Marinobacterium aestuarii: one gene and its partner. The protein of the gene in region 1 interacts with the protein of each later gene in a pairwise test. Links are inferred from orthologs where the notes say so. Each region holds a gene or a part of one and is shown on either strand. Other genes may lie near its edges.

Region 1 (15,261 bases):
TTCCGTTGAGGCGAACGACTTTGCGACCTTCTTCGGGCAGCACTCGCAGCTCAGGGGCATCTGTTTCAATGGCGAGGCCGCCGAAACACTGTTCAAGCGCCATGTTATTCGGGGCGGCATTTCAATGCCCAGCGGAATTAAGCTGGCTCGGCTACCCTCGACAAGCCCGGCCAATGCCGGACTTAGACCTGCACAAAAACTCGAGCAGTGGCGCCGGGTGATCAACGATCTGCGCGCAACGAGCGACGCTCGATAAACACCAGGCACGCGGTAACGCATCAGACCCGCAGGGTGGGTGAAGCCATGCCGCCTTATGATGCCTGTCGATTGCCACAAGATAGGGGCAGAGTGCACCCCATCACATAGAGACGCCGGAAAAATCAGGCCTTTTTCAGGTAGGCCGCCACCAGCACGATCTGCACACCATTGACCTTGCCCTCGATATGCTTGGGGTTCGAGGTCAGGCGGATATCACGCACCGCCGTGCCGCGCTTGGCGGTAAAGCCCGCGCCCTTCACGTCCAGATCCTTGATCAGGGTGACAGAGTCACCTTCCTGCAAACGGCTGCCGTTACTGTCCAGGGTCGGCTCGCTGTCGTCATCTTCTTCAACGATGGCCGCCTGGGCCCAGCCCTCGAGCTCGGGGTCCAGATAGAGCATGTCCAGCAGGTCCTGCGCCCAGGGTTCAACAGACAGGCGCTTGAGCTGACGCCAGACCAGCACCTGGACAGCCGGCACCTGGCTCCACATGCTATCGCCCAGGCAGCGCCAATGATGCAGGTCCTGCGGATTATCGACCTGCTCGCTGCAGGTGGCGCAGAGCAGCGCCTGGTTATCCACACCGGCCGGGGCCAGGGAAACGTCACAGGCCGCCAGGTTCTGCGCACTGCCGCACAGCTCGCATTTAGCGCCACTGCGCTCCAAAAGTTGCCGCTCAATAGTCATGTATTTTGTCCGGGTATATAAATTTGCGGCGCACTATAACACGGGAAAACGGAGCGCGGCATACCGGACTCAGGCGCTGTCACGCGCCTGCAGCCGAAAGCCCAGATCCACCACCGTCTGCTGCAGCACCTCGCCGGCGAGACGACGCATCAGCATCTGGGCGGCGGTTTTACCGATATCGTACAGCGGCGTCTGAATTGAGGTAAGAGAGGGGTTGATGCAAGCCGAGCCTTCAAGATCATTGAAGCCTGCGATCGCCAGTTGCTGCGGCACGCGAATCTGCCGGCGCTGACACTCGTAAATGGCACCGTAGGCCAGGTCATCGTTGCAGCAGAAAACCGCATCCAGATCGGGGTTCGCCAGCAACAGGTCCGCCAGCAACTGGCCACCAAGGCGCACCGTAGAAGGCTCTGCGGTGGTCAGGACACGCTTGACGTCAGCCAATCCCGCCTCGGCCAGCACATCGATAAAACCCTGGATGCGCCGCTGGGAGCGATAATCCATCTGGGCGCCGAGCACGCCGATGCGCCTGTAACCGCGCTCCAGCATGTAGCGCGCCATGGCACCACCAGCCTCGCTGTGGGAGATACCCACACTCATGTCCAGCGGCGCCGAGGTGCCGACTTCCATGATCTGCACCAGCGGAATGGCGGCGGCCTCCAGCTGGCGTCGCGTGCTATCGGCCATGTCCAGCCCGGTGACTATCATGCCATCGGGGTGATGGGTCAGAAACTTGGAAATCAGGCTGGATTCCTGCTGCACCGAGTAATAGGTATTACCCATCAGCATCTCGTAGCCCGCCGGTGCACAGACATCGTAGATGCCGCGGATGACATTGTTGAACACGGCGTTAGACACCGATGGAATCACCACGGCGATGGTGTGGCTGCGACTGCCCGCCAGGGATCGTGCCGCACGGTTGGGGATGTAGCCCAGTGCATCAATGGCCTGCTCTACCCGCTCACGCACCTGTTCCGACACACGCTGCGGCTCGTTCAGCGCCCGCGAGACCGTCATTGCGCTGACGCCCGACATGCGCGCCACATCGCTCAGGGTTACCCGCCCCTTGCTGCGACTGCCCGGCTGACTTTGCCTGGTCGTCATTGTTACCGCTCCAGCACCCTAGAAGGCGCCATTCTAGCAGTATTTATGCAGCGCTAATACGGGCCTATGTTAGCGCTAAAATATTATTTGACGCACTTTAGCCGCTGGTATAGTCTTATACAACTCGCTAGGTTCCGCATTGGTGCGGTTTTTTTAGACCCACCAGTGTTAGCGCTAAACTCATTTTTACACTATGAAAACAAGAATATGAATCTAGTCATTATGGGCGTGTGCGGCTGCGGCAAAAGTACCATCGGCAAACTATTAGCGGATGAACTGGGTGCGCGTTTTATCGAAGGCGACAGCTTTCACCCGGTGGAAAACGTGCAGCGCATGTCCGCCGGCATCCCGCTGACCGACGCCGACCGCCAGCCCTGGCTCGAGCGCCTGCGCGATGAGCTCAGCGCCGCCCATGCTCAGGGCAGCCAGGCCGTGCTGTCGTGCTCGGCACTGAAGAAAGACTACCGCCAGACCCTGGCCAGCAGCGGCCCGCTGACCTTTGTCTACCTGCAGGCTGAGCGCGCTGAGATCGAGCGGCGCATGTCACTGCGCCAGAATCATTTTATGGTGGCCACCCTGGTGACCAGCCAGTTCGAAACGCTGCAGGAGCCCGGCACCGACGAAGCCTGTGTTCGCGTCTCCGTGCTGCAGAGCGTGCCTCAAATCGTGCAGGAAATTCTCGCAAAATTACCCCGATAACACCCCCGAGCCCGCCATCGACTAACCTTCTCAGGGTCGATGGACGGACTTGTAATCTAAAAACCACTGATAGGTGAAGCATGAAAATAACAACACCCCTGCTAACGTCTTCCAAGCGCCTGCTGACCGGCGCCATTATCAGCGCCGGCCTGCTGCTGGGCAGCGCCCAGGCGGCTGAGTTCAACTGGACCTTCCAGACCTCGGAAAACACCGGTGAGCCGCAGTTTGAAATCAAGAAAAAGTGGGCCGATAACGTCAAGACCATGTCCAGTGGGCGTATCGAGATCGAAATCCTGCCGGTCAATGCCGTGGTCCAGGCCAACCAGACACTGGATGCCGTAAGCTCCGGCATTCTGCAGGGCCACCTGACAGACCCGAGCTACTTCTCGGGCCGTGACCCCGCCTTTGGCATGCTCGGCAACCTGGTGGGCGCCTGGGGTGATCCGCTGGAATTCCTCGAATACATGAAATACAACGGCGGCGAAGAGATCTACAACGAGCTGGTTGAGCCCTACGGCGTGCACCTGATCGGTGCGGCCGCCACCGGGCTTGAAGCCTTCGTCTCCAAGAAGCCCATCCGTACCGTGGCCGACATGAAGGGCCTGAAACTGCGCGCACCTGAGGGCATGGTCTACAACATCTTCGAGAAAGCCGGCGCTACACCGGTGAACCTGCCGGGCTCCGAGGTCTATACCGCGCTGGAGAAAGGCGTTATCGATGCGGCTGACTACACCGTCTTCTCCACCAACCACGACCAGGGCCTGCACAGCTTCGCCAAGTACCCCAACTACCCGGGCTTCCATTCCCTGCCCATGGTGTCGGTATCGCTGAACAAGGATATCTGGGACGGTCTGCCGGCGGACCTGAAAGCCATTCTGGAAACCTCGGTTGATTCCATGGCCTACGAAATGGTCGCCACCCTGAAAGCCCGTGATCTTGTTGCCGTGAAGCAGGCCCGTGAAGACGCCTCCATCACCGTGATCGACATGGCGCCGGAAGAACGCGCGAAGTTTCGCAACATCGCCAAGGAAGAGTGGAAAGTCTGGGCGACAAAAAGCGAGCTTAACCAGAAGATCTACGACTCCGTGGTCGGCTTTCTGTCTGACCGCAACCTGATGTAATCCGGCGGGCTACAAGGAGGCTGCCCGATACTGCTTGCCGTAGCGAGACGGCTCGATTTTTTGCGCTGTTTTAAAGTGAATAGTGGTTCTATTCAACGCGAAACAGCGCAGAAAACAGCCCCTCTCTTTATTAAAGAGTCAGGTGGCTCGCTGTCGGTGGGTATTGTCGGACAACCTCCTTGACCCGCTTCGTTTTCAATCCGAATGACGGGCTGCCCTGCAGCCCGTGCGGAGGCTTCATGTCTACCCTTTCCAACACCCCAACACCCGCCGAAGACAGCCCGATCCACGACTCCATGGTCGGTGGCGAGCGCAATGGCCTGGACCGGATCATTTCCCGCTTTGGCGCCGCCGCCGCCTGGCTGGTTTTTCTGGCCATGGGCATCAGCGTGTTTGAAGTCATCATGCGCTATGTCTTCGATTCGCCCACATCCTGGGTACACGAAAGCGTGGTCTTTCTGGTCGCCGTGAGCTTTGCCCTGGGGGGCCCTGCAACCCTGGCCAAGAACAGGCATATTCGCGTGCGCGTGCTGTACGACAGCGTCAAGCCGGAGTTTCGTATCTGGTTCGACCGTTTCAATGATCTGGTGACCCTGGGCTTCTGCGTCGCCATGTCCTATGCGGCCTTCAACATGTTCTGGCGCGCCTCTCACAACCCGCTGGGTGAGTGGCAGCTCGAACGTTCAGGCACATCCTGGAATCCACCCATGCCCGCCCTCACCAAGGGCATCATCCTGTTTGCCTTAGGCCTGATGATGCTGCAGGCGCTGTTGCACCTGATCCAGTCGTGCCAGCGTGCACAAGGCACCGAGGAGTCCCGTTAATGGATATCGCCAACGCTACCTTTTTGATGGTCGGGCTGATTTTCGCCCTGCTGGTCACCGGCCTGCCGCTGGCCTTTATTACCGGCCTGATTGCCATGGCCTTTACCTTTGGCTGGTTCGGCAGCAACGCCCTGCCGCTGGTCACCAGCCGGGTGTACGGTTTCGTTACCGAGTATTCCCTAGTGGCGGTACCCATGTTTGTACTGATGGCATCCCTGCTGGATCGCTCCGGCATCGCCAAGGACCTGTTCAATGCCATGCGCATGTTTGCCGGTCGTCTGCCCGGTGGCGTGGCGGTACAGACCATTGTTGTAGCCTTTTTTCTGGCGGCACTGTCCGGCATTATCGGCGGTGAAATTGTACTTCTCGGCATTCTTGCCCTGCCGCAGATGCTGCGCCTGGGCTATGACAAGCATCTGTCCATCGGTGTGGTCTGCGCCGGCGGCGCGCTCGGCACCATGATGCCGCCCTCCATCGTACTGATCATCTACGGCATGATCGCCAGCGTATCGATTGCCGACCTCTTCACCGCCGCCATTACACCGGCGGTTATCCTGATGGCCTCCTATATCGCCTATGTGCTGGTGCGCTGTATCCGCAATCCCGCCATGGGGCCGCCGCTGCGCCCGGAAGACCACAACACCGGCTTTGACAGCAAGCGTCAGGCGTTAAAGGCGATTATTGTACCGGGGATGATTGCAGGCATGGTGCTGGGCACCATTTACGGCGGTATCGCCTCGGTGACTGAAGCCGCCGCCATGGGTGTATTCGGCGTGCTGCTGGCCATAGTGCTGCGCGGCGAATTTTCCCTCAAGGTGATGCACATCAGCCTGGGGCAAACGATGATCACCTGCGGCATGATTATCTGGATCGGCATAGGTGCCGCAGCCCTGGTGGGGGTCTACAACCTGATGGGGGGTAATCGCTTCGTGTCCGGCATGATTAACGGACTGGATGTGGCACCGATCGTCATCATTCTGGTGATGATGGCCATACTGCTGGTGCTGGGGCTCTTCCTCGACTGGATCGGCATCGCCATGCTGGCCCTGCCGATCTTCGTACCCATCGTGGTGCAGCTGGGCTTTGACCCGGTGTGGTTCGGCATCCTGTTCGCCGTGAACATGCAGGTTTCCTTCCTGTCACCGCCGTTCGGGCCGGCCGCGTTTTACCTCAAGGGCGTAGCCCCGCCGGAGGTCAGCCTCAAGGATATCTTTATCGCCGTACTGCCCTTTATCGCGCTGCAACTCTGTGTACTTGCGCTATTGCTGGCCTGGCCACAAACCGCGCTCTGGATGCTTAACTGAGGCCTGCGATGAAAATAACTGCGCTTAAAACCTGGCAGGTGCCACCGCGCTGGCTCTTCCTGAAAATTGAAACCGATGCCGGCGTCTATGGCTGGGGCGAACCAGTGGTTGAAGGCCGGGCGACTACTGTAGAAGCCGCCGTGCATGAACTGTCCGACTACCTCATCGGCCAGGATCCGCACCGCATCGAACACCTGTGGAACATGCTCTACCGTGGTGGTTTCTATCGCGGTGGCCCGGTACTGATGAGCGCTATCGCCGGCATCGATCAGGCCCTGTGGGACTTAAAGGGGCGGGATTTGGGGGTGCCTGTGCACCAGCTGCTCGGAGGCGCCTGCCGTGACAAGATGCGCGTCTACGCCTGGACCGGAGGCGACCGCCCTCAGGATGTCGCCGCCGGCGCCCGAGCCCTGGTGGATCAGGGCTTCACGGCATTCAAAATGAATGGTAGCGCCGAAATGGCTATCGTCGACAGCCACAGCAAAATTGACCAGGCCGTGGCCCGAGTGGCCGAGGCACGCGCCGAAGTGGGCCCGGATGTGGGAATCGCCATCGATTTTCACGGCCGGGTACACCGCCCCATGGCCAAGGCACTGCTGCGCGAACTGGAGCAGTACCATCCGATGTTCGTCGAGGAACCGGTACTGCCGGAACATTTGCCGGCGCTCAAGCACATCGCCGGTAATCTCGGCTATCCACTGGCCACAGGAGAACGGCTGCATACCCGCTACCAGTTCAGGGACCTGCTGGCCGAGGGCATGATCGACATCATCCAGCCGGACCTGAGCCATTGCGGCGGCATCAGCGAAGGCCTGAAGATCGCGACCCTTGCCAGCGCACATGATGTTGCCCTGGCACCCCACTGCCCCCTCGGCCCCCTGACACTGGCCGCCTCACTGCAACTGGATGCGGTCTGTCACAATGCCTTCATTCAGGAACAGAGCATGGGGATCCATTACAACAAGGGCAACGATGTGCTCGACTATCTGGTCGACAAGTCAGCCCTGAAAATAGAGAACGGCTTCATTGCCATACCGGATGGCCCCGGGCTGGGTGTAGAGATCGATGAAGCCTATGTCGAGGAGCGCGCCAAGGTGGGTCATCGCTGGCGCAACCCCGTCTGGACCCACGAGGATGGCAGCATCGCCGAGTGGTAACATGACGCCGCTGAGGCTACGCCCGTAGCCTCAGCTATCAGCCCCCTCCAGCAACGCCTGCGCTGCCGCCAGAGCGTCCAGCGTATTGATGTTCATAAACTCGACCGGGTCGTCACAGCGACACTCGACGTAGCCTTCCTGCTCCAGCCAGCCCCGTACCGCCCGCCGGCCTGTGGTCCGGAACAAATTTAGCGATGCGGCCTTCGCCACCGGCACTATCAGATGCAGCGTCTGCAAATAGTCACCATCGTGCACCACTACGATCTGATCGGGCGCCGCCTGACTGTGCGCGATCATCTGCCTGAAGCTTGCCAGTGACACCAGCGGCGTATCACAGGGCGTGATCAACAGATGACTGCAGCTCAGCTCCTGCAGCGCCCGACTGATACCGCTGAGGGGGCCAAGGCTATCGCCCTCGTCCAGCAGCAGACCATCGGCAACAGCCGTATAGTCCGCCGCCTGATCCTCACGACAGCTGATCCAGACATGCTCGGTACAGTCTCGCAGCCGCGTCCCAAGATGGTCGATCATCGGCCGTCCCGCCAGACTGAGCAGCCCCTTGTCACTCCCCCCCATTCGCCGGCCTTCACCACCGGCCAGAATCAGCGCATCCAGCTTCACGCCCAACCCCTGTCATCAGATAAGAAAACGCCAAGCAGCGCAGATTCGCGACCATATACCAGCTGCCGACATGACTCAAGCCACTGCTGATGACTCCTGCGTCCAAACGGCTGATTTAGGTACCCTGCACCGGATGACCGAACAGGCGCTGGCGTACCCTTTTTAGCTGACGGGCTTCGTAAGCGGAGTGCGTGGCATCGCCACTGAACGACGACTCCCAGGCATTGCAGTCCAGCAGCTGGATTTCATAGGGATAGATGCTGCGTCGGCCATCCGGCAACTTCACGATAAGCCGCTCGACAAACTTGAACATGCGAAAGGCGCGGTCACTGAAGGGATTATCACCGGACAGCTCCGCCAGTGGCAGCATGGCGCCCGCGGGCTGCTCAAGAACAAAGGGCGGCGCACTGACGCCGTAGAGCCGGTGTATTTCATCGAGTTCGGCAAGGGAGTTACGGCTGCGCTCAGGCAGCTGATTGGCAAACATGATGATATTGCGACTGCGCAGAAACTTGATCAGCAGCACCGCCGAAAAGATATCGTGCGTCACCAGCCGCACACCCAGGCGGTCAAACACCTCCAGCGCCAGGTTGCCGGGTTTGTGCAGCAGCTTGGTCATAAAGCGCTCGAAGGGCTTTTCCTCCTTGATATGAAAATCCACCAGCGGAATCTTGCAGTTCTCATCGCCAATCCACTGCTGCCCCGCCTGCTCGAACAGAAAAGGCAGGAAACGCGCCCGCACACTTTGCAGGGCCGCCTGGTGCGCTTCGAGATCCGAACTGAAGAGCGCATGGGTGGCACAGTGCAGCACCTTGAGCAGAACACAGGGCCAGTTGGGCCATTCACCCGTCGGTGGCTTAGCCGCGGCGACCAGCAGATCCTCGATCGGCATGCTACGCCAGGGCTCAGGCACAGCCCCGAGCCACTGCCAGGGCAACACCACTTCATCCAGATAGCGAATGGCGCGCGCATGGATCTGCTCCATGGCGCGGCAGTCACCAGGGTCCGTGGTATCAAAGCCATAGGCCTGCAGGAAACGCGCGGCAGAGCGATCATCCGTCACCGGTAGTTGCTGCAGGTCCACCACTGAACGGCCGCCGATAAGGGTTTCAAGCGTAGACCAGGGAATATCAAGCTCCGCCGCACTGCTGAGTCGGGGCGCCAGGGCAGCCCCCTCTTCGCGTTTTGCCATCGAGTCAGTCCATTTACAGCCAGAGAGCCCACCATGCTGCTGATAACCAATGCTGTCAAGCGTGGCGCAACGCCTGCAATAGCAAACTTTACGTTAAGGTAAAGCTCACGTATAAATAGGTACATTCCCTTATTGCATACCCTTATCCCCCAAAAAACTGCGGAGCCCGCCATGGACCTGTCACTGACCGAAGAACAAAGCCTGATCCAGGACACGGCGCGCCGTTTTGCAGAGGCGGAGCTCGCACCCGTCGCCGCAGAGCTTGATCGCACGGCCAATCATGCACTGCTCAAACAGCACTGCGCCAAGCTCGCGGAACTCGGTTTCATGGGCCTGAACATCGACAGCCAGTACGGCGGCACCGAGGCCGGCGTGGTGGCCTTTAGCCTGGCCATTACCGAAATCGCCAGAGCCTGCGCTGCCACGGCCGTTACCATGTCGGTGACCAACATGGTGGCCGAAGTCATCCAGGCGGTGGGGAACAACGCACAGAAAGCCGCCTATCTGCCCAGGCTCTGCAGTGGCGAGTACCTCAGCGGCAGCTTCTGCCTGACCGAAGCCGGCGCAGGCTCAGACCCGGCCTCGATGCGAACCCGCGCCGAGCCAACCGCCGATGGCTGGCGCATCAGTGGCACCAAGCAGTGGATTACCAGCGCAGCATTTGCCGGTGTTTTTGTGGTCTGGGCCGTCACCGACCCTGCCGCCGCCAAGGGTAAGGGCATCAGCTGCTTTCTGGTGGAAGCGAACAGGCCCGGCATCAGCGTAGGCCCGGCCGAACACAAGATGGGACAGTGCGGATCAGCTACCAACGAAGTGCATTTTGACAACGTAGAAATCCCCCAGGGCGCACTTCTGGGCAAGCTCAACGATGGCTTTCGCATTGCGGTATCGGAACTTGCAGGCGGCCGTATCGGCGTCGGCTCGCTGGCGCTGGGCATTGGCCTGGCGGCGATGGACTACGCCACCCGCTACGCTACCGAGCGCAAGCAGTTCGGCCAAGCTATCGCCGATTTTCAGGGGTTGCAGTGGATTATTGCCGATCGCGCCACCGAGCTTGAAGCGGCGCGCCTGCTATTGATGAGCGCAGCCGATCGCAAGGAGAAGGGACAAAGCTTCGCCAGGGAAGCCTCCATGGCCAAGCTGTTCGCCAGCGAGAAAGCCAACCAGGCCTGCTACAGCGCGCTGCAGCTGCTCGGCGGTTACGGCTACATGTGCGAATACCCGCTGGAGCGCATGACACGGGATGCGCGCATCACCAGCATTTACGAGGGCACCAGCGAAGTACAGCGCATCGTCATCGCCCGGGACATACTGCGCCAGTACGTAACATAAGCGCCGAGCCTAAACGCCGCCTGCCGCAATCAGGGGGCCGGCCTGGCCTGAACATCACGGGGCAGCTCGCCGAACAGGCGCTTGAACTCGCGGCTGAACTGGGACGGGCTGCTATAGCCCACCCGGTAGGAGGTATCACTGGCCTGGTTGCCGCCCAGCAGCATGGCGCGAGCGCGGTGCAGGCGCAGATTCTTGACGAACTGCATCGGCGACATCGAGGTGACCTGCTTGAAATGCTCGTGCAGTGACGAGGCACTCATGCCGGCAAAGCGCGAAATGCTGTCGATATCCAGCGACTCATGGAAATGTGCCTCGATAAAATGCACCACCGGGGCAATGCGGTTGGCGCCTGCGTGACTGGTCACACAGTTGCGCAGCAGATAACCGTAGGGGCCCTTGAGCACCTCATAGTAAATCTGCCGCTGCAGCACAGGGCCCAGCACCTGACGGTCCACCGGGTCAGCGAGCGTGCCGAGCAGCTGCACCAGGCTCTGCTGCAACCGCTCGGTCACTACAGTGGCACTGATAATCGGCGCTGCGGCGCCCCCCGATGGCAAGCTTCCCAGCGCTTCCATTTCCTGCAGTAACTGACCCACAAGGTCCCGGTCCACCGCCAGGCTCAGGCCCAGATAGGGCCTGTCTTCAGTGGCATCGACCACCTGCACATCCACCGGCAGCGTCAGGGAACTGATCAGATAATTATGCTGATCATAACTGCAGGTATGCTCACCGTAAAAAATCCGTTTGCGCCCCTGGGCAATCACGCAAATCGATGGTTCATAGACCGCAGGCATGCGCGCCGAAACGCTACCGCTACGGTACAGCATCAGGCCATTCACCGCCGTGGGACAGGCACCATCGGCCTTGCCCTGAGCCGCAATGGCCTGCACCAACTCTGAATCCAACCCCATAGACCCCTCCAGCGCACCTGCTCCATAATGGCGATAATTATGCCCCGCGCCGGCAAAGGCGTGCCATGACTAAATAGCAGTTTTGGAGTTTTAGGCAAGTAGTTCGGATGATCACGCTATCAGCTGCGCAGTGATCGCGGCTAGATTATCCACTTAAGCCAGTTCAGGAGAATCCCATGCCCGTTACGATCCAGGTAAACGGTGTCAGCCATGCGCTGGACGCCACGCCCGACACCCCACTGCTCTGGGCCATCCGCGACCATGTGCGCCTGACCGGCACCAAATTCGGCTGCGGCATGGCCATGTGTGGCGCCTGCACCGTACATGTCGATGGTCAGCCAACGCGCTCCTGCGTCACCCCTATCTCGGCGGTGCAGGGCAAGGCAATCACGACCATAGAGGGTATCGAATCGGCAGTCGCACAGGCGATTCAGCAGGCCTGGACCGAGCTTGAAGTCCCCCAGTGCGGCTACTGCCAGTCGGGGCAGATCATGTCCGCCACCGCCCTGCTGGAAAAAAACCGCCAGCCCAGCGATGCCGACATAGACGCAGCCATGGCGGGCAATATCTGCCGCTGCGCCACCTATGTCCGCATCCGCAGTGCCATCAAGCAAGCCGCCGAACAGCTGGCATAAGGGGAATCCAGATGCGTAGAATCCGCTCCAACAAACATCAGGGCCTGGTTTCCAGCCGCCGCGACTTCCTGAAACTCATCACCACGGCAGGTGCAGGCCTGACGCTGGCCATGAACCTGCCCCTGGCGATGGCCGCCGAATCCACTGCCGCCGCTGGCGTCGACTTTGAGCCCAATGCCTTTGTTCGTATCGGCACCGATGGCCGCGTCACCGTACTGATGAAACACCTGGAAATGGGCCAGGGCACCTTCACCGGCCTGGCCACCCTGGTGGCCGAAGAGCTCGATGCCGACTGGTCTGCGCTCGTAGCAGAAGGCGCGCCGGCCGATGCCTCGCGTTACAACAATCTGCTCTTTGGCACCGTACAGGGCACCGGCGGCAGCACCGCCATGGCCAACTCCTTTATGCAGATGCGCACCGCCGGCGCCACCGCTCGAGCCATGCTGGTCGCCGCCGCCGCACAGCGCTGGAAAGTCCCCGCCAGCGAGATTCAGGTCAGCCAGGGCATCCTCAGCCATAGCGCCTCCGGCAAGAGCGCAGGCTTTGGCGAGCTGGCAGAACTCGCCGCGCAGCAACCCGTTCCAGATGTACAGTCGCTGCGCCTGAAGGACCCGGCGGACTTTGCCTATATAGGCCGGTCGCTGCCACGGCTGGACCGGGGCAAGACCGATGGCAGTGCACTGTTCACTCAGGACGTGCAACTGGAGGGCATGCTGACGGCCCTGGTCGCCCACCCGCCGCGCTTTGGCGCCAGTGTCAAACACTATGACGCCGCCAAGGCACTGGCATCGCCTGGTGTGGTGGACGTGGTGCAAATTCCCAGCGGCATCGCGGTGCTGGGACATGATTTCTGGAGTGCCAAGAAAGGCCGAGACCTGCTCAGCATTGACTGGGACGAAAGTGTCGCCTTTACCGGTAGCAGCGCAGACATGCTGCACAAATACCGCACCCTGGCCGACCAGCCAGGCGCCGTCGCCCGCGCCGATGGTGATGCAGTCACAGCCCTTGCAAGCGCCACCACAGTGGTGGAAGCCGTATTCGAAGTGCCCTATCTGGCCCACGCCGCCATGGAGCCCATGAATGCCGTGGCGCTGGTAAACGCTGCCGGCTGTGAAATCTGGAACGGCGAGCAGTTCCAGACCGTCGACCAGTCGGCCGTAGCCACCGTGCTGGGGCTCAAGCCCGAACAGGTGAAGATCAACATGCTGCTGGCCGGCGGCAGCTTCGGTCGCCGGGCCAATCCCCATTCCGACTACGTGATCGAGGCCGTCCTGATCGCCAACGCCAGGCAGGGCACGCCGGTCAAGCTCGTCTGGACCCGCGAAGATGACACCCGCGCCGGCTATTACCGCCCGATGTACGTACATAAAGTCCGCGCAGGCCTGGACGCCAGCGGCAACCCCGTTGCCTGGGAACAGCGCATCGTCGGCCAGTCCATCGGCACGGGCACCGCCTTCGAAGCCTTCATCGTCAAGGATGGTATCGACTCCACCTCGGTTGAAGGTGCCTCCAACCTGCCCTACCAGATCCCGAACCTGCAGGTGGAACTGCACAGCGTGGATAATCCGGTGCCGGTGCAATGGTGGCGTTCGGTGGGTCACACTCACACCGCCTTTTCCACCGAAATTATCGTCGATGAACTGGCTCGGGCCGCGAAGCAGGATCCGGTGGACTTTCGCCTCAAACTGCTGAGCCAGCACCCCCGTCACCATGCCGTACTGAAAATGGCCGCGGAAAAAGCCAACTGGGGCGCAGCATTGCCCGCAGGCTGGGGGCGTGGCGTGGCCGTACACGAATCCTTTAACAGCTTCGTCGCCCAGGTGGCCGAGGTTTCGGTACAGGAAAACGGCAGTTTCAAGGTGGAACGCGTCGTCTGCGCGGTGGACTGCGGCCTGGCCATCAACCCGGATATCATCCGCACCCAGATCGAAGGCGGTATCGGTTTTGGCCTGTCTGCGGCATTACTGAGTGAAATTACCCTAAAGGACGGGCGGGTAGCGCAATCCAACTTCCACGACTTCCAGGTACTGCGCATTAACCAGATGCCGGCCATCGAAGTGCATATCATGCCCTCGGCAGAAGCTCCCACGGGCGTGGGCGAACCCGGTACGCCACCCATAGCACCGGCCGTTGCCAACGCACTTAGTGCCGCCACAGGCCAGCGCTTCCAGCGCCTGCCGCTGAAGCTCAACAGCTAAGCGCCACCACCGGGGCGCCCCTGGGCGTGCCCGGTCACCCTTTCCTATGTGATGCACAATGTTTTATCAAGAATGAGCGCTGCTTATGGCAAATGACCTCTCCCACCTGCTGCAGCAATGGTACCCCCAGCGGGACAGTGCCAACTGGGTGCTGGGTACCGTTTACCAGACCGAGGGCCCCTGCTACCGCAAGCCCGGCGCCACCATGCTGTTCAACAGCCTTGGGCAGCAGTTTGGGCTGCTCAGCGGCGGCTGCCTGGAATCAGACATTCACCGCCATGCTCGTCAGGTCATGCACAGTCACAAGGCCATGACACTCTGCTACGACGGCAGCGACGAGGATGACCTGTCATACCAGCTGGGCATTGGCTGCGGCGGCACCGTACATATTTTGCTGCAACCCATTCTGGCGCAACAGCAGTACCTGCAGCTCGATGCCCTGCACCAGGCGCTCGGCAACCGCACAGGCGGCTATCTGTACCAGCGCATTCCCGATGCCGCCGGCCAGGTAGAAAACCGCTTTATTGCCACAGACGCGCCCAGCGAAACTATGACCTCGGCATCCCGCCTGATCATGGAAGCCGGGCAGCAGTGGCTGGTGACACAGATCCGCCCCGCCCCCCACCTGCTGATCGCAGGCGGCGGCCTCGATGCCCGGCCTCTCGTCGCCATGGCGCACCAACTGGGCTGGCACACCAGCCTGTGGGACCCGCGCCCCGCCAACGCCAGGCGCGAACACTTCCCCACAGCCAATCGCATCATCCAGACGCCTGTCGATAGTCTCGCCGACTATGCCCGCACCGAGAAGGTCGATGCCACCGTACTGATGACCCACAACATAGGCCTCGATGCCGCCGCCCTGGAAGCACTCAACAGCACCCCGCTGCGCTACTGCGCCCTGCTGGGCCCACAGCACCGCCGCGCCCAGGTACTGCAGGCCGCGAACCTGAGCGAAGCCCAGCTCACCACCCCCATCGCCGGCCCCGCTGGACTCGACATAGGCGCCGAACTGCCCGAAAGCATCGCCCTGGCCATCCTCGCCGAATGCCACGCCCAACTACAGCAGCGCAGCGCCCGCTCCCTCAGCAACCCCGCATTGCGTATTCCGGCGAAGATGAACACCGATTCCGGACGAACGTGAACACCTGATTTCTCAACGCATCACGCCCTGGTGTTTTTAGCCCAGGTGTTCATCTTCGGTCAACTGCCCAAGGAGTTT
Region 2 (15,284 bases), 3.5 Mb from region 1 along the record:
CGCGGGCGACATGGCCCGCGCCGAACAGTGCGATCTGTACGCCGGATTGCAGTACCGGCTCGAACAGCAGCGAGGTGGCGCCGCCGCAGCACTGGCCGAGGCTGGCGCCCAGGGAGAATTTCTCCAGCCGTACTTCGGTATCGCCATCGCTGAGCATCCGGCGGGCGATCTGCATGGCCTTGTGTTCCAGGTGACCGCCACCGATGGTCTCGTAGCTTTTCTGTGCCGTAACCACCATCTTGGTACCGTTGTTACGCGGCGTGGAGCCGCGCTCGTCCAGAATGGTGACCAGCACGCAGGACTCGCCCCTGTCCCGCAGCTTGTTCAGTGCGCTGATCCAGTCAACCCGGTTCATGGTCTGTTCTCCTACTGTGCCCTAATAGACTGAGCCGTTAAATGTTTTCCACCACCGGCGCTTCGGCCATGGCGGCTTTCATCTGCTCGACGCCCCAGAGCACCCGTTCGGGGGTGGCCGGTGCATCAACGTGCGGGCTGAAGCGGTAATCCCCGACGCTGGCGATGGCATCCTTGAGCGCACACCAGACCGAGATGCCGAGCATGAAGGGCGGCTCGCCCACGGCCTTGGAGTGGAACACCGTGTCTTCGGGGTTCTTGCGGTTTTCCACCAGGCGCACACGCAGGTCGATGGGCATATCGGCCACGGCCGGGATCTTGTAGCTGGCGGGGCTGTTGGTGGTCAGCTTGCCCTGGGGGTTCCAGTTGAGCTCTTCCATGGTGAGCCAGCCCATGCCCTGTACGAAGCCGCCCTCGACCTGGCCGATATCGATGGCCGGGTTCAGGGAGGCGCCCACGTCGTGCAGGATGTCGGTGCGCAGCATGCGGTATTCGCCGGTCAGGGTGTCGAGCAGCACCTCGGAGCAGGCCGCGCCATAGGCGTAGTAGTAGAAGGGCCGGCCGGCGGCCTTGTCACGGTCGTAGTAGATCTTGGGTGTACGGTAAAAGCCGGTACTGGAGAGCGAGATCTGGTTGAAATAGGCCAGCTGGATCAGCTCGTCGAACGGCATCACCTTGTCGCGGATGCGCACGTGGCTGTTGCGGAACTCGATATCCTCCTCGGATACCTTGAAGTGCGCGGCTGCGAAGCTGACGAGTCGGCCACGGATGGTGCGGGCGGCATTTTGCGCCGCCTTGCCGTTGAGGTCCGTACCGCTGGAGGCCGCCGTCGGCGAGGTGTTGGGCACCTTGTCGGTGTTGGTCGCGGTGATCTGGATGCGCTCGACTTCGACCTGGAATTCCTCGGCCACGATCTGCGCAACCTTGGTGTTCAGGCCCTGGCCCATCTCGGTACCGCCGTGGTTGAGGTGGATGCTGCCATCGGTATAGACATGCACCAGAGCGCCTGCCTGATTAAGGAAGGTGGCGGTAAAGGAAATGCCAAACTTCACCGGTGTCAGGGCAATGCCCTTTTTCAGGATTGTGCTGCCAGCGTTGAAAGCGGTAATGGCTTCACGACGCTGCTGGTATTCACTGCTGGCCTCGAGCTCGGCGGTCATCTCGTCGAGCATGTTGTCCTCGACGGTCTGGTAGTAGTGCGTGATGTTGCGCTCGGTCTTGCCGTAGTAGTTGTGCTTGCGCACCTCCAGCGGATCCTTGCCCAGGGTGCGGGCGATGTCATCCATGATGTATTCGATGGCGACCATGCCCTGGGGGCCGCCGAAACCGCGATAGGCGGTATTGGAGGCGGTGTTGGTCTTGCAGCGGTGCCCGGTGACCGTGGCATCGCCCAGGTAATAGGCGTTGTCGGAATGGAACATGGCGCGGTCGACGATGGAGCCCGACAGGTCCGGTGAATAACCGCAGTTACCCGCCAGTACCAGGTCGATGCCGTGCAGTCGCCCCTTGTCGTCATAACCGACATCGTACTCGACATAGAATGGATGGCGCTTGCCGGTCATCAGCATGTCGTCGACCCGGGGCAGACGCATTTTGGTGGGCTGGCCGGTGAGGCGAGCGACCACGGCGCAGAGGCAGGCAGGGCCTGCGGCCTGGGTTTCCTTGCCGCCAAAACCACCGCCCATGCGTCGCATGTCGATGACGATTTTGTGCATGGGTACGTCAAGCACCTCGGCCACCAGTTTCTGCACTTCGGTGGGGTTCTGGCTGGAGGTGTAGACGATCATGCCGTCGTCTTCGGTGGGAATGACCGACGAGATCTGGGTTTCGAGGTAGAAATGTTCCTGACCACCGATATGCAGCTTGCCCTGCAGACGGTGGGGTGCCGCAGCCAGGGCACGGGCGGAGTCGCCGCGCTTGTGCTGGTGGCTGTCGAGCACAAAGTGTTTCTTCTTCAGCGCATCTTCCACGCAGAGCACGGCTTCAAGGTCTTCGTATTCGATGACTGCGGCCATGGCGGCGCGACGGGCATTCTCCAGGCTGTCGGCGGCAACGGCGATCACCGGTTGGCCGACATATTCCACCTTGCCATCGGCCAGCAGCGGATCACCCGGCGCCACGGCACCTATGTCGAGCTGACCCGGTACGTCCTTGCTGGTAATGGCGATGCGTACGCCCGGCATCTGGTAGCAGGGGCTGGTATCGATGCTGAGGATGCGCGCATGGGGCCTGTCACTGAGGCGGGCGTAGATGTGCAGCTGGTTGGGGAACTCCAGCCGGTCATCGATATAGACCGCTTCGCCGCTGACATGCTTGGCTGCGCTTTCATGGGGGATCTTGCGGCCGACGCCGGTGTGCAGGTCCTGGCGCACCAGCGCCATCATTTCGTCCTGAGTTCTGCTGATCTTGTTGTGGTTAGACATAATCGGTCACCCGTGTAGCCAGTTCCGGTGTGCTGAGTTCCAGAAAGTATTTACGCAGCAGGTTGGCGGCCGTGAGCGCGCGGTATTCCTTGCTGGCGCGAAAATCGCTGAGGGGGGTGAAATCTTCACCCAGGGCCTTGGCGGCCGCTTCAATGGTGGCCTGATTCCAGGGCTTGCCGATCAGCGCCTGTTCGCAGCGGCTGGCACGTTTTGGGATGGCGGCCATGCCGCCGAAGGCGATGCGGGCGTCACTGATCTGACCGTCCTTTATGCGCAGGTCGAAGGCGCCGCATACGGCGGAGATATCGTCATCCAGGCGCTTGGAAATCTTGTAGACCCTGAAGCTGTCACGGCCCTGCGCCCGCGGCACAATGATTTTCTCGATGAATTCCGCTTCCTGGCGCACGGTGACGCGGTAGTCCACGAAGTAGTCGGCCAGCGCAATGGTGCGGGTGCTGCTGCCCTGACGCAGAACGATCTGCGCGTCTAGTGTAAGAAGGGCGGGTGGCGAATCGCCGATCGGTGAGGCATTACCGATATTCCCGCCAAGGGTACCCTGGTTACGGATTTGCAGTGATGCGAAACGATGCAGCATGGCACCGAAATCCGGATATTCGTGGGTCAGAACGTCGTAGCAATCGGTCAGTGGCACGGCGGCGCCGATCTCGATGCGATCATCAAACGTCTCGACCTGTTTCAGTTCGGCCACATTGCCGACATAAATCATGACCGGCAAGGTGCGGTGCATCTGGGTGACTTCCAGTGCCAGGTCGGTGCCGCCGGCCAGCAGGCGGGCCTGCGGGTTGTCCTGGTACAGCTGGGCCAGATCCGCCACGGTAAGCGGCGAAAAGCTCTGCCGACCGGCACTGTTCAGCGTGCTGGTGGTATCTGGCTGAATGGCGCGCAGCCGGGATAGCGTCTGCTCGTGTTGCTGATCAAACTGATCCTGGGGTGCGGCGGTGCAGCTGCTGGCGGCGGCGTCCAGAATCGGGCGGTAGCCGGTGCAGCGACAGAGGTTGCCGGCCAGGGCTTCTTCGGCGGCGCTCTTGTCGGCCTGCGGGCTGTTTTTTTGCAGCGCAAACAAGGACATGACAAAGCCTGGGGTGCAGAAGCCGCACTGTGAGCCGTGGCAGTCGACCATGGCCTGCTGCACGCTGTGCATCTGTCCCTGGTGCTTGAGGCCTTCCACGGTGATGAGCTGTTTGCCATCCAGTGCAGACACGAAGGTCAGGCAGGAATTGAGGGTGCGGTAGCGAATACGGTCGTTCACCAGCTCGCCGACGACGACGGTGCAGGCGCCGCAGTCACCCGAAGCGCAGCCTTCCTTGGTGCCGGTCTTGCCGAGATTTTCCCGCAGATAATTGAGGACCGTGACGTTCGGGTCGAGATCGTTCTCTGTCCGCAGTTCCTGATTGAGTAAGAACCTGATCAAGGAAAACCTCCTGCTGTGTGTTTAATTATTAGCCTATGGACCGACTTTAGATTAAATCTGACTTTGAAGTCAACAAAAACTGACTCAGAAGTCAGAAAATAATATAAGGCATTCAGCCTTTAAATGCAGCTTAGCTGCATGGCTGCAACTGTGGGGGACGGAAGGGGTATTAGTCGCCGCGGGGCCTTCTGTTACCCGGGTTGCGGCCGCTGGCGCGGCGCCTGATCGGGGCAGGACAGGGGCTTAAAGTACAGCGCTGCGGCTGTATTGTCGGACAGGGTTCTGTGGTAAGGTGAAATTCTTTCATCGCATTCGCGTATTTCTGAATTTGCTGCTCCCAGTGGAGGTTTGTACATCGCATTATGGCCAGTGATTACTTCAGTCGGCCGGCACGTATTCTGATAACGGGAGCTAATGGTCAGGTCGGGCGTGAGCTGGTTGGCCAGGCGGGCGCGGATGTCTTTTTTGATGTGATCGGCCTGGCACGCAGGCAGCTGGATATCACGGACACGGCGAAGGTCCGTCAGCAGCTCGAACAGCATCAGCCTGACTATGTTATCAATTGTGCCGCCTTTAACCGGGCCGACGCTGCGCAAAAGCAGCGCGAGCACTGCATGCGTCTCAATGCCGAGGCGGTGCAGCAGCTGGCAATCGCCTGCGCCGAGCTGGATATTCCCCTCATCCACCTTTCCACGGATTATGTTTTCGATGGCCACTACGCCAGCGGATACCGTGAAAACGATGCCGTGCGCCCGCTGGGCGTCTACGGCGAAAGCAAGTGGCAGGGTGAGGAATTACTGCGTCGCGCCCATGCGAGGCACATCATTCTGCGGGTGAGCTGGGTCTTCAGTGGCAGTGGACACAACTTCCTGATTCGCACGCTGGAACAGGCGCGCACCGAGGCGGAACTGGTCTCGGTGGATGATCGCCGTGGCTGCCCGACGGCGGCGGCCGATGTTGCCCGCGTGGTGCTGGCGATCGTCAAACAGCTCAAGTGCGGTGCCGACGCCTGGGGCACTTACCATTACTGTGGCGCCGAGATCACCACCCGCTACGCCTTCAGTGAAGCCATCATCGCCACGGCGAGCCAGTACGAGGCGCTCAAGGTGGAGCGGCTGATGCCGGTTGCCAGTATAAATTTCCCCACCGAGGCTGAGCGTCCCGCCAGCTCGGTGCTCAAATGCACCAAGCTTCTCAGTACCTTCGGCATTCGTCAGCGTCCCTGGCGTGGCGAACTGGTTGCCCTGGTGCGCCAGCTGTACGAGCGTTTCTGATTCTGCTCCAGAACCCTGCCTGCCCTGGTATTAATGCCAGGGCGTCGGATCTCGCGTGACCGCAACCCAGGCGATATAGCCAAAGGTGACCAGTGCGGCACCAAAGGCCAGGGTGCGGCTGGTCTTGCTCCGGCCGCGCTTAAGGGCGATGATGCCGAGCACTATGTAGGCCACCAGGGCGAGCAGCTTGGCGCTGAGCCAGTCATTCACAAATGGATATTGCTGCAGCGTCAGGGCCAGGCCCGTGGCGCTGAGCAGCAGGACGGTATCCACCAGGTGCGGTATAACGCGCATCAGGCGCCTGTTCTGCCAGCCTGAACCGATCAGCATCCAGTAGCCGCGCAGCAGAAACAGTGAAATGCTCAGGGTGACTGCAGCCAGGTGCAGGTGTTTCAGGATCATGTACATGGCAGTGAGGCTCTTTCCTTATGGGTGGCTCTGGGTTGATACAGGAATAATTTTTTGTGTATCAAAGTGTTGGGCGCGCAGCGTCGGGCTTTATGTAGCACGGGCGCCATTGTTGCGCACAAGGGCGCGCCTGGCCAGCCCGGGCGCCTGCTGACAGAGATTCAGTTTCAACAATTTTCAGGAGATTTTTATGGGACGTTGCAGCGACGACGCAGATTTTGTTGCACTTAACATTGCTGTGCTGACCGTATCCGATACCCGCACGCTGGAGACGGATACCTCGGGACAGACGCTGGTGGATCGGCTGGAGGCGGTCGGGCATAAGCTGCAGGCGCGGACCATCGTCAAGGATGATGTCTATCAGCTGCGGGCCCAGGTGTCCGCCTGGATTGCAGACCCCAGCATCCATGTGGTGCTGAGCACCGGCGGTACCGGTTTTTCACACCGCGACTCGACGCCTGAAGCGCTGCAGCCGCTGTTTGACAAGCAGATCGAGGGTTTTGGCGAGCTGTTTCGCAGCCTGTCATTTGAGGAAATCGGCACCTCGACCATCCAGTCCCGCGCAGTAGCGGGTCTGGCCAATGGTACGCTGATTTTCTGCCTGCCGGGGTCGACCGGCGCCTGTCGTACCGGCTGGGATCGCATTATTGTCGAGCAGCTCGACAAGCGGCATCGTCCGTGCAATTTCGTCGACATGCTGATGCGTCACGCACAGGAACAGGTATAAGGCATGCAGGGCTCTGATGCTACGCCTGACGCAAAGCCTGGGCTGATACCGGTAGAGGAGGCCATTGAGGCGCTGCTGGCAGATGTTCAACCCATTACAGGCGTCGAACGGCTGTCATTGATGGATGCGGTGGGGCGGGTGCTGGCCGAGGACGTTATTGCGGCTGTGGATGTACCGCCGGCGGCCAACAGCGCCATGGATGGTTATGCCTGCTTTCATGGCGATGCGGCGAAGGCGGGGCTGCGTATCAGTCAGCGCATTCCGGCAGGTTCCGCGCCTGCACCGCTGGAGCCTGGCACGGTAGTGCGTATCTTCACCGGTGCTGAAATTCCGCCAGGCGCCGACACTGTGGTGATGCAGGAGCAGGCCGAGCTTGTGGATGGCCTGGTGCATTTTAGCGTGCAGCCAGAGGCTGGCGACAATGTACGCCCGCGCGGCCAGGATATAGCCGCAGGTGCCGTGGTGGTCGCGGCGGGAACGCGGCTGCAGCCAGCGGATCTGGGGGTGCTGGCATCTACCGGTGTTGCCACAGTGTTGGTCACGCGGCCCTTGCGGGTGGCGTTGCTGTGTACCGGCGACGAACTGGTAGAACCTGGTACTGCACTCAAGCCTGGGCAGATTTACAACTCCAATCGCTATCTGCTGACGGGCCTGCTGCGGCAGCTCGGCATTCAGGTGCTGGATCTGGGTCTGGTGGCCGATAGTGCTGCAGCGACCCGGGCGGCACTGACAAAGGCTGCGAGCCAGGCGGATTGCGTTATCAGCACCGGCGGGGTTTCGGTCGGTGATGAAGATCATGTCAAGGCGGCGGTGGAGTCCCTCGGTGAGCTGCGTCTGTGGCGCCTGCAGATTAAGCCTGGCAAACCACTGGCGTATGGCCGGGTGGGGCAGGTGCCCTTTTTCGGCTTGCCGGGAAATCCTGCGTCAGCGCTGGTGACGTTTTGTCTGCTGGCCAGGCCCTATCTGCTGCGCCTGCAGGGGGCACTTGTCGAGCCGCCGCTGATGCTGCAGGTGCCGGCGGGCTTTGCGCGGCCTCGCCCGGGTGGTCGTCAGGAGTATCTGCGTTCGCGGCTGGAGGGCGGGCGCGCCTGCCCATTTTCGAACCAGAGCTCCGGTGTGCTGTCTTCTGCCAGCTGGGCACAGGGGCTGGTGGTTGTGTCACCGAATACCCGGGTTGCCGAAGGTGATCTGGTGGGCTTTATTCCGTTCTCGGAACTGCTGGGTTGAGGGCGCTGCAAAAGCCCCTCTCAGCGGGTAAAATAGCGCCCAGCTGAACCCAATCACGATAATTAGAGAGCACCATGAGCGACGACAATACCGCGCTGCAGGATCCGTTTAAAGAGATCCGTCCGTACCGCGACACCGAAGTGGCAGAGGTGCTCAACCGGTTGTTGTATAACGAAGAATTTATTCGGGTTGTGACCCGTTATCAGTTTCCGCGCATGGCCGGAGCCTTTGGCTGGCTGTTGCGCCCGCTGGTGCGCATGGCGCTGGCGCGTGAAATAGGCGATGTGGAAACGATTCGTGATTTTCAGGCCCGCGTGGCGAAATATATGGAAAAGATGATCGTCCGCAGTACGACGCGCATGACCTGTTCAGGCATGGAGCGGCTCGATCCGGACGAGGCTTACCTGTTTATCTCCAATCACCGCGATATAGCGCTGGATCCTGCGTTCGTTAACTGGGTGCTGTACAAGGCGGGCATGAATACGGCGCGCATCGCCATTGGCGACAACCTGCTGCGCAAGGGCTACGTATCGGATCTGATGCGGCTCAACAAGAGCTTTATCGTCAACCGCTCGGCCCGTGGCCGCGAGATGATGACGGCACTGAACCAGCTATCCGCCTATATCGATCACAGCATTAGTGAAGGCGCCTCCATCTGGATTGCGCAGCGGGAAGGGCGTGCCAAGGACGGTAATGATCGCACCGATCCTGCCATTCTGAAGATGTTCTACATGTCCCAGCGCAAGCAGCGCTCTTTTGGTGAGGCCATTACCCGGCTGAATCTGGTGCCGGTGTCCATTTCCTACGAATACGATCCCTGCGATGCCGCCAAGGCGCGGGAACTGCACGCCAGAGCCAGCGATGGCTGCTATGCCAAGGGGCAGTACGAAGATCTGGACAGTATCGTCAAGGGCATCACGGGTCTCAAGGGGGATGTGCATGTCGCCTTTGGTGAGCCCATCAAGGGGGAGTTCGAGTCCCCCGAGGCGCTGGCAGCCCTGATTGACCGTGAAATCATTGCCAACTATCAGCTGCATTCCTCCAACCTGATTGCGGCGGATGCTGCCAGTGAGGTCACGGACGAACAGCGCGCGGCTTTCCAGCAGCGGCTGGATGAGCTGGAGCCCGGTGCTCAGGACATCATGCGACAGATGTATGCCAACCCTCTGATCAACAAGCGCAACCTGGAGGCGCCATGAGCAAACTTACGCACCTGGATGACCAGGGGCACGCCCATATGGTGGATGTATCCGACAAGGATGTAACCTACCGCGAAGCTGTGGCGCAGGCCTATATAGAAATGCTGCCGCAAACACTGCAGCTGATTATGGGTGGCGGTCATAAAAAGGGCGATGTACTGGCGGTGGCACGTATTGCGGGCATTCAGGCCGCCAAGCGGACCTGGGAGCTGATACCCCTGTGTCACCCGCTGATGCTGAGCAAGGTGGCGGTGGATCTGGTGCCGGTGCCGGAACATAACCGTATCGAAATTACCGCTACCTGCAAGCTGTCCGGGCAGACAGGGGTGGAGATGGAGGCGCTCACGGCCGCCAGTGTCGCGGCGCTTACGCTCTATGACATGTGCAAGGCGGTCGATCGCGGCATGATCATCTCGGGCCTGCGGGTGATGGAAAAGAAAGGTGGCAAGAGCGGGCACTGGAAGGTAGAGGAATAAGATGAAATTGCAGTTGGTTTATTTTGCCCGCGTACGGGAACAGCTTGGTTTGGATGCCGAGGAGCTGCAGTGTCCTGCGACGCTCGGTCGCGTCGATCAGCTGATCGATTATCTGGTGGCCGAGCGTGGCGAGCGCTGGCAGGCAGTGCTCAAGGCGCCGAACCTGCTGGTTGCAGTTAATCAGGAAATGGTCAGCGTATCGACCTCCCTGGCGGATGGCGATGAAGTCGCCTTTTTCCCGCCGGTTACAGGAGGCTGAAAATGCCTAAAGCGACACCGCTGCATTACCTGCGTGCGACCCTGTTCTATGCCGGCTTTTATCCGGTCACCATTTTGTATTCGGCGTTTTGCCTGCTGGTGGGTTGGGCATTGCCGTTCCGCCCCCGCTTCAAGCTGTTTACGGTGCTGAATTACTTTTACATGATCTGGCTGCGCATTTGCTGCGGCGTGCGTTTTGAAGTGTCGGGGCTGGAAAATCTGCCCCGCAGCGGCGCCTATGTGGTGGTGGCCAATCACCAAAGCGAATGGGAAACCCTGTATTTTCAGACGCTGGTGCGCCCCCAGTCGGTGGTATTGAAGCAGGAACTGCTCAAGCTGCCCTTTTTCGGCTGGGCGCTCGCCATGCTGCAACCCATTGCGCTGGATCGCAGTCAGCGCCGTGGTGCCTTGAAGCAGCTGCTGAGTCAGGGGCGTGATCGTCTGTCGCAGCAGGTGCCGGTGCTGATATTTCCCCAGGGAACCCGGGTCAAGGTGGGTGAGATGGGGCGATTCAACAAGGGTGGCGCCATGCTCGCGGTCGACAGCCAGGTGCCGGTTGTGCCCATAGTGCACAATGCGGGGCTCTACTGGCCGGGCAAGAGCTTTGTGAAGTTTCCAGGGGTAGTGCAGGTGCGTATCGGTGCGCCCCTGGCGACGGTGGAGCGCAGCGTCGATGACGTGCACCGCGAATCGGTGGCCTGGATTGAGCAGGAAATGCGCGAGATCGGTGCCTGAGTTGCTGTATCTATAGTGAAAGCACAAAAAAGCCGCTAAAAAGCGGCTTTTTCGTGGCTGGCAATTCAGGCAGTGCGCAGGCTTAAGCTCAGCCCTTGTACTTTTCGAACACCAGGGTGGAGTTGGTGCCGCCAAAGCCGAAGCTGTTGGACATCACGCGTTCCAGGTTGGCATTGTCGATGCGCGTGGTGGCGATCGGCAGGCCTTCGGCTTCCGGGTCGAGCTGGTCGATATTGGCAGAGGCGCAGATGAAGTTGTTTTCCTGCATCAGCAGGCAGTAGATCGCCTCCTGTGCGCCTGTAGCACCCAGGGAGTGACCAGTCAGCGACTTGGTGGAGCTGACTGTCGGCATTTTGTCGCCGAAAGCCATCTTCATTGCCTTCAGTTCCTGGATGTCACCGGCCGGTGTAGAGGTGCCGTGGGAATTGATGTAGTCAATTGGACCCTCAACCGTAGCCATCGCCTGCTGCATGCAGCGCAGGGCGCCTTCGCCGGACGGTGCAACCATGTCGTAGCCGTCGGAGGTTGCGCCATAGCCTACCAGTTCGGCGTAGATCTTGGCGCCGCGCGCCTTGGCGTGCTCGAGGTCTTCGAGTACCAGCATGCCGGCGCCGCCTGAGATGACGAAGCCGTCACGGTTGGCGTCGTAGGCACGGGAGGCTTTCTCCGGCGTGTCGTTGTATTTGCTGGACAGTGCGCCCATGGCATCAAACATCACGCTCAGGGACCAGTGCAGCTCTTCACCGCCACCGGCAAAGACCACGTCCTGTTTGCCCAGCTGGATCTGCTCCATGGCGTTACCGATGCAGTGTGCGCTGGTGGCGCAGGCAGAGGTAATGGAGTAGTTCACGCCCTTGATCTTGAAGGGCGTGGCCAGACAGGCGGATACAGTGCTGCCCATGGTGCGGGTGACACGGTAAGGACCAACGCGACGGACGCCCTTGGTGCGCAGAATGTCCGCGGTTTCAACGATATCGGCGGATGAAGCGCCACCGGAGCCGGCGATAAGGCCGGTACGTACGTTGGAGACCTGATCTTCGCTCAGGCCGGAATCCTTCACGGCCTGGTCCATGGCCAGGTACGCGTAGGCGGCGGCATTGCCCATGAATCGGAGCAGTTTGCGGTCGATCAGGGATTCAAGGTCAAGGTCGATACTGCCGGCAACCTGGCTGCGAAAGCCGAGTTCCTTGTATTCTTCCTGGAATTTGATACCGGAACGTCCTTCTTGAAGGGCGCTGAGGACGGAATCCTTGTCGGTGCCCAGACAGGACACAATCCCCATACCTGTAACAACGACACGACGCATGTGAGGCCTCTTGTGTTTCACTAAGGTAATGTTCTTTGCGGATATACAGACCGCCTATTCTCCGATAAAGCGCCTCTGAAGGCTACCTGAATTAGGTTTTATCGGGATTGGGCGGGGCTCAGGCCTGTGGCCTGTAGCCCCGGGCGCCTGCTAGAAGTTGTCGGTGGTGGTGAACAGGCCTACGCGCAGGTCCTTGGCGGTGTAGATTTCACGGCCATCAACAAACACGGAGCCGTCAGCGATACCCATGACCAGTTTGCGCTCGATCACGCGCTTGAGGTGAATGTGGTAGGTCACCTTTTTGGCGCTCGGCAGGATCTGACCGGTGAATTTTACTTCACCTGAGCCCAGCGCGCGGCCGCGGCCCTGGTTGCCACGCCAGCCGAGGAAGAATCCAACCAGCTGCCACATGGCATCCAGGCCCAGGCAGCCCGGCATGACAGGGTCGCCCGGGAAGTGGCACTGGAAGAACCAGAGGTCCGGATTGATGTCGAGCTCGGCAATGATTTCGCCTTTGCCATAGAGGCCGCCTTCCGAGGAAATGTTAACGACTCGGTCCATCATCAGCATGTTGTCGATCGGCAGCTGGGCATTGCCCGGGCCGAACATTTCGCCGTGGCCGCAGCTCAGCAGGTCTTTGCGATCGAAAGAAGAAGCTTTTGTCATATGGGAAAGTCTTATAGGTTTCAGCTAAAAATATCCGCCGATTATAGCGGGTCGGACGCCCTGAAGCACTGTTTGGGGCTTGTTTCTGCCTGGGTGGCGCTGTGGTGGGCGCGATCAGACCCGGCAGTGGCGCTGTCAGGACGCCCGATACCCCTGCGATTCAGGCGCTCGGGTCCTGCCTTGGGTGTCAGTGAGTGCGGTTGACCGCGATCTCGGCCAGCTGTGTCAAGGTATCCTTGAAAGAGCTGGCGGGCAGTGCTGCAAGCGCTTCGCAGGCGTTTGCGGCGGCACGCTGTGCGGCGGCACGGGTGTAGTCGATGGCGCCGGTGCGCTGCACTATATCCAGAATCGGCTGCAGGTCGTCCAGGCCGCCCTTGCGAATGCACTGGCGAATCAGCTGGCGCTCTTCGTCGGTGCCGGCTTTCATGGCCTGGATCAGCGGCAGGGTGGGTTTGCCTTCGGCCAGATCGTCGCCGACATTCTTGCCCATTTCCTCGGCGCTGGAGAGGTAATCCATCAGATCATCGACCAGCTGAAAGGCGATTCCCAGGTGGCGGCCGTAAAGCCGCAGCGCATCGCGTTCGGCGGTCGAAGCCTGGGCGAGAATGGCGCCGGTTTCGGTCGCGGCCTCAAACAGGGTGGCGGTCTTGCCGATAATAACCTGCATGTAGGCGTCTTCGGTGGTATCCGGATTCTTGCAGTTCAGCAGCTGCAGCACTTCGCCTTCGGCAATCACATTGGTGGCATTGGAAATGACGTGCATGATGTCCATATTGCCGATTTCGACCATAACCTGAAATGCGCGGCTGTAAAGAAAGTCGCCGACCAGCACGCTCGGTGCATTGCCCCAGCGGGCGTTGGCGGTATCCTTGCCGCGGCGCAGATCCGAATTGTCGACCACATCATCGTGCAGCAGGGTTGCCGTATGAATGAACTCGACAATGGCCGCCAGGGGAATATGCTGCCGCCCCTGGTAACCACAGGCGTTGGCGCTCAGTAATACGAGCAGCGGACGCAGGCGCTTGCCACCACTCTCAACTATATAGTGGCCAATCTTCTCGACCAGCGGGACCGTGGAGCCCAGATGGTTGAGAATGTAGTCATTAACGGCTTCGAACTGCGGCTCGATCGCCGGATTTAGCTGATGTGGCTGCATGTGGGGAGGGTCGTCGGCTGTACGAATGATAAGCGCGCATGCTAGGGGGTGCCTGCAAGGGTGTCAAGAAAGTGCCAGTCTAATGGCCTCGGACGCCGGCCTTGGGGCCCCAGGTTACGCTTTGCTGGCGGGCGCTATAATTCGCGGCCGTCGGGCTTGAGTTTGAGGTGTCTTTACTATAGAATCCCCCGCCCTGAGCTCATCCAAATTTGCTCCCTATCATAGGGTTCCGCCCTTAGAAGTAGGTTGTTATTCAACAGTAGCCGGATGGGCATGACCTGGAGAGAGAAATGTACGCAGTAATCGTTAGCGGTGGTAAGCAGTACCGCGTTCAGGAAGGACAGACTGTACGGCTCGAGAAGCTGCCTGCAGAACTGGGTTCCAATGTAGAATTTGACCGTGTGCTGCTGGTTGGCGCCGGTGATGACATCAAAATAGGTGCGCCGGTTGTTGATGGTGCCAAGGTAACTGCTGAAGTTGTTGAGCACGGCCGTGGCAAGAAAGTGACCATCCTGAAGTTCAAGCGTCGTAAGCACCACATGAAGCGTCAGGGTCACCGTCAGTCGTTCACTGAAGTGAAGATCACTGGCATCAGTGCTTAACGCAACCCAGATCAGGAGATAGAAAATGGCTCATAAGAAAGCTGGTGGCTCGACTCGTAACGGTCGCGACTCAGAATCGAAACGCCTTGGTGTGAAGCGCTACGGTGGTCAGGTTGTTGCTGCAGGTAACATCCTGGTTCGTCAGCGTGGCACCAAGTTCCATGCCGGCACCAATGTTGGTCTGGGCAAGGACCACACTCTGTTCGCGAAAGCGGATGGCGTAGTAAAATTTGAAATCAAAGGCGAAAAGAAGCGTAAGTACATCAGTATCGTACCTGCCTGAAGCGCACTTTGATGTTCGAAAAAGCTCCGCCTGTGCGGGGCTTTTTTCGTATAGGGCTGTGATTTACTGTATTTGCATGTGCAAAGCGGCGGTTGCGTCATTCATGACGGCGCCGGGTCTCGGGCCTGTTGAGGCTCGCGGTTGTGCGTGGTGTCGTGTGTGTGAGGCTATTCGGGCAGTGTTCGCGCTATATTCAGTGCAGGATCCTGACCCGTCGGGGAGGTTTTAATGAAGTTTGTCGATGAAGCGTTGATCTCGGTGGAAGCCGGTAAAGGTGGTAACGGCTGCATGAGTTTCCGGCGCGAGAAGTACGTTGCCAGAGGCGGCCCCGACGGTGGTGACGGTGGTGATGGCGGTTCGGTATTTGTTGAGGCGGATAGCAGCCTGAATACGCTGATCGACTTTCGTTTTACGCGTCACTACAAGGCGCAGAACGGTCAGAATGGCATGACGCGTCAGTGTACCGGCTCCAAGGGTGAAGACCTTGTGCTGAAGCTGCCGGTAGGTACCACGGTTGTCGATCAGGATACCGGTGAAGTGCTGGCGGATCTGACGGTTGAAGGGCAAATTGAAAAAGTGGCCCAGGCGGGCTTTCATGGCCTTGGCAACATTCGCTACAAGAGTTCAGTTAACCGTGCGCCGCGTCAGACCAGTAATGGATCTCCGGGCGAGGCGCGTAACCTGAAGCTGGAGCTCAAGGTGTTGGCGGACGTGGGTCTGCTGGGCTTGCCGAATGCGGGCAAATCGACCTTTATTCG

What was found.
Region 2: the proteins of mobA (region 1) and A8C75_RS21120 interact in binary tests that used the Escherichia coli proteins (3 or more experiments, as listed by UniProt). The link is inferred for Marinobacterium aestuarii from one-to-one orthologs.

The regions. Positions count from the first base shown.
Region 1 is NZ_CP015839.1:1,279,421-1,294,681, reverse strand. What follows is about bases 5,980-8,923. They hold mobA (molybdenum cofactor guanylyltransferase), read right to left. Parts: upstream 7,775-8,923; coding sequence 7,184-7,774; downstream 5,980-7,183. Other genes in these bases: A8C75_RS05655 (TIGR04552 family protein), read right to left, coding at 7,890-8,923; dgoD (galactonate dehydratase), read left to right, coding at 6,005-7,153; A8C75_RS05670 (TRAP transporter large permease), read left to right, coding at 5,980-5,996. In the rest of the region: A8C75_RS05700 (DNA-deoxyinosine glycosylase), read left to right, coding at 1-256; A8C75_RS05695 (PhnA domain-containing protein), read right to left, coding at 381-944; HTH-type transcriptional regulator GntR, read right to left, coding at 1,014-2,048; A8C75_RS05685 (gluconokinase), read left to right, coding at 2,256-2,747; A8C75_RS05680 (TRAP transporter substrate-binding protein), read left to right, coding at 2,828-3,868; A8C75_RS05675 (TRAP transporter small permease subunit), read left to right, coding at 4,108-4,692; more of A8C75_RS05670, read left to right, coding at 4,692-5,979; more of A8C75_RS05655, read right to left, coding at 8,924-8,966; A8C75_RS05650 (acyl-CoA dehydrogenase family protein), read left to right, coding at 9,138-10,298; A8C75_RS05645 (AraC family transcriptional regulator), read right to left, coding at 10,328-11,209; A8C75_RS05640 ((2Fe-2S)-binding protein), read left to right, coding at 11,386-11,844; A8C75_RS05635 (xanthine dehydrogenase family protein molybdopterin-binding subunit), read left to right, coding at 11,856-14,042; A8C75_RS05630 (XdhC family protein), read left to right, coding at 14,128-15,183; IS21-like element helper ATPase IstB, read right to left, coding at 15,220-15,261. UniProt on the Escherichia coli protein: Transfers a GMP moiety from GTP to Mo-molybdopterin (Mo-MPT) cofactor (Moco or molybdenum cofactor) to form Mo-molybdopterin guanine dinucleotide (Mo-MGD) cofactor.
Region 2 is NZ_CP015839.1:4,812,737-4,828,020, reverse strand. What follows is about bases 5,767-8,733. They hold A8C75_RS21120 (molybdopterin molybdotransferase MoeA), read left to right. Parts: upstream 5,767-6,621; coding sequence 6,622-7,845; downstream 7,846-8,733. Other genes in these bases: A8C75_RS21115 (1-acyl-sn-glycerol-3-phosphate acyltransferase), read left to right, coding at 7,920-8,733; moaB (molybdenum cofactor biosynthesis protein B), read left to right, coding at 6,082-6,618; A8C75_RS21130 (SirB2 family protein), read right to left, coding at 5,767-5,891. Also shown: xanthine dehydrogenase accessory protein XdhC, read right to left, coding at 1-355; xdhB (xanthine dehydrogenase molybdopterin binding subunit), read right to left, coding at 393-2,777; xdhA (xanthine dehydrogenase small subunit), read right to left, coding at 2,770-4,209; rfbD (dTDP-4-dehydrorhamnose reductase), read left to right, coding at 4,572-5,483; more of A8C75_RS21130, read right to left, coding at 5,514-5,766; more of A8C75_RS21115, read left to right, coding at 8,734-9,044; cyclic pyranopterin monophosphate synthase MoaC, read left to right, coding at 9,041-9,520; moaD (molybdopterin converting factor subunit 1), read left to right, coding at 9,522-9,779; A8C75_RS21100 (lysophospholipid acyltransferase family protein), read left to right, coding at 9,782-10,513; fabB (beta-ketoacyl-ACP synthase I), read right to left, coding at 10,602-11,819; fabA (bifunctional 3-hydroxydecanoyl-ACP dehydratase/trans-2-decenoyl-ACP isomerase), read right to left, coding at 11,970-12,485; ispB (octaprenyl diphosphate synthase), read right to left, coding at 12,673-13,641; rplU (50S ribosomal protein L21), read left to right, coding at 13,932-14,243; rpmA (50S ribosomal protein L27), read left to right, coding at 14,269-14,526; Obg family GTPase CgtA, read left to right, coding at 14,755-15,284. UniProt on the Escherichia coli protein: Catalyzes the insertion of molybdate into adenylated molybdopterin with the concomitant release of AMP.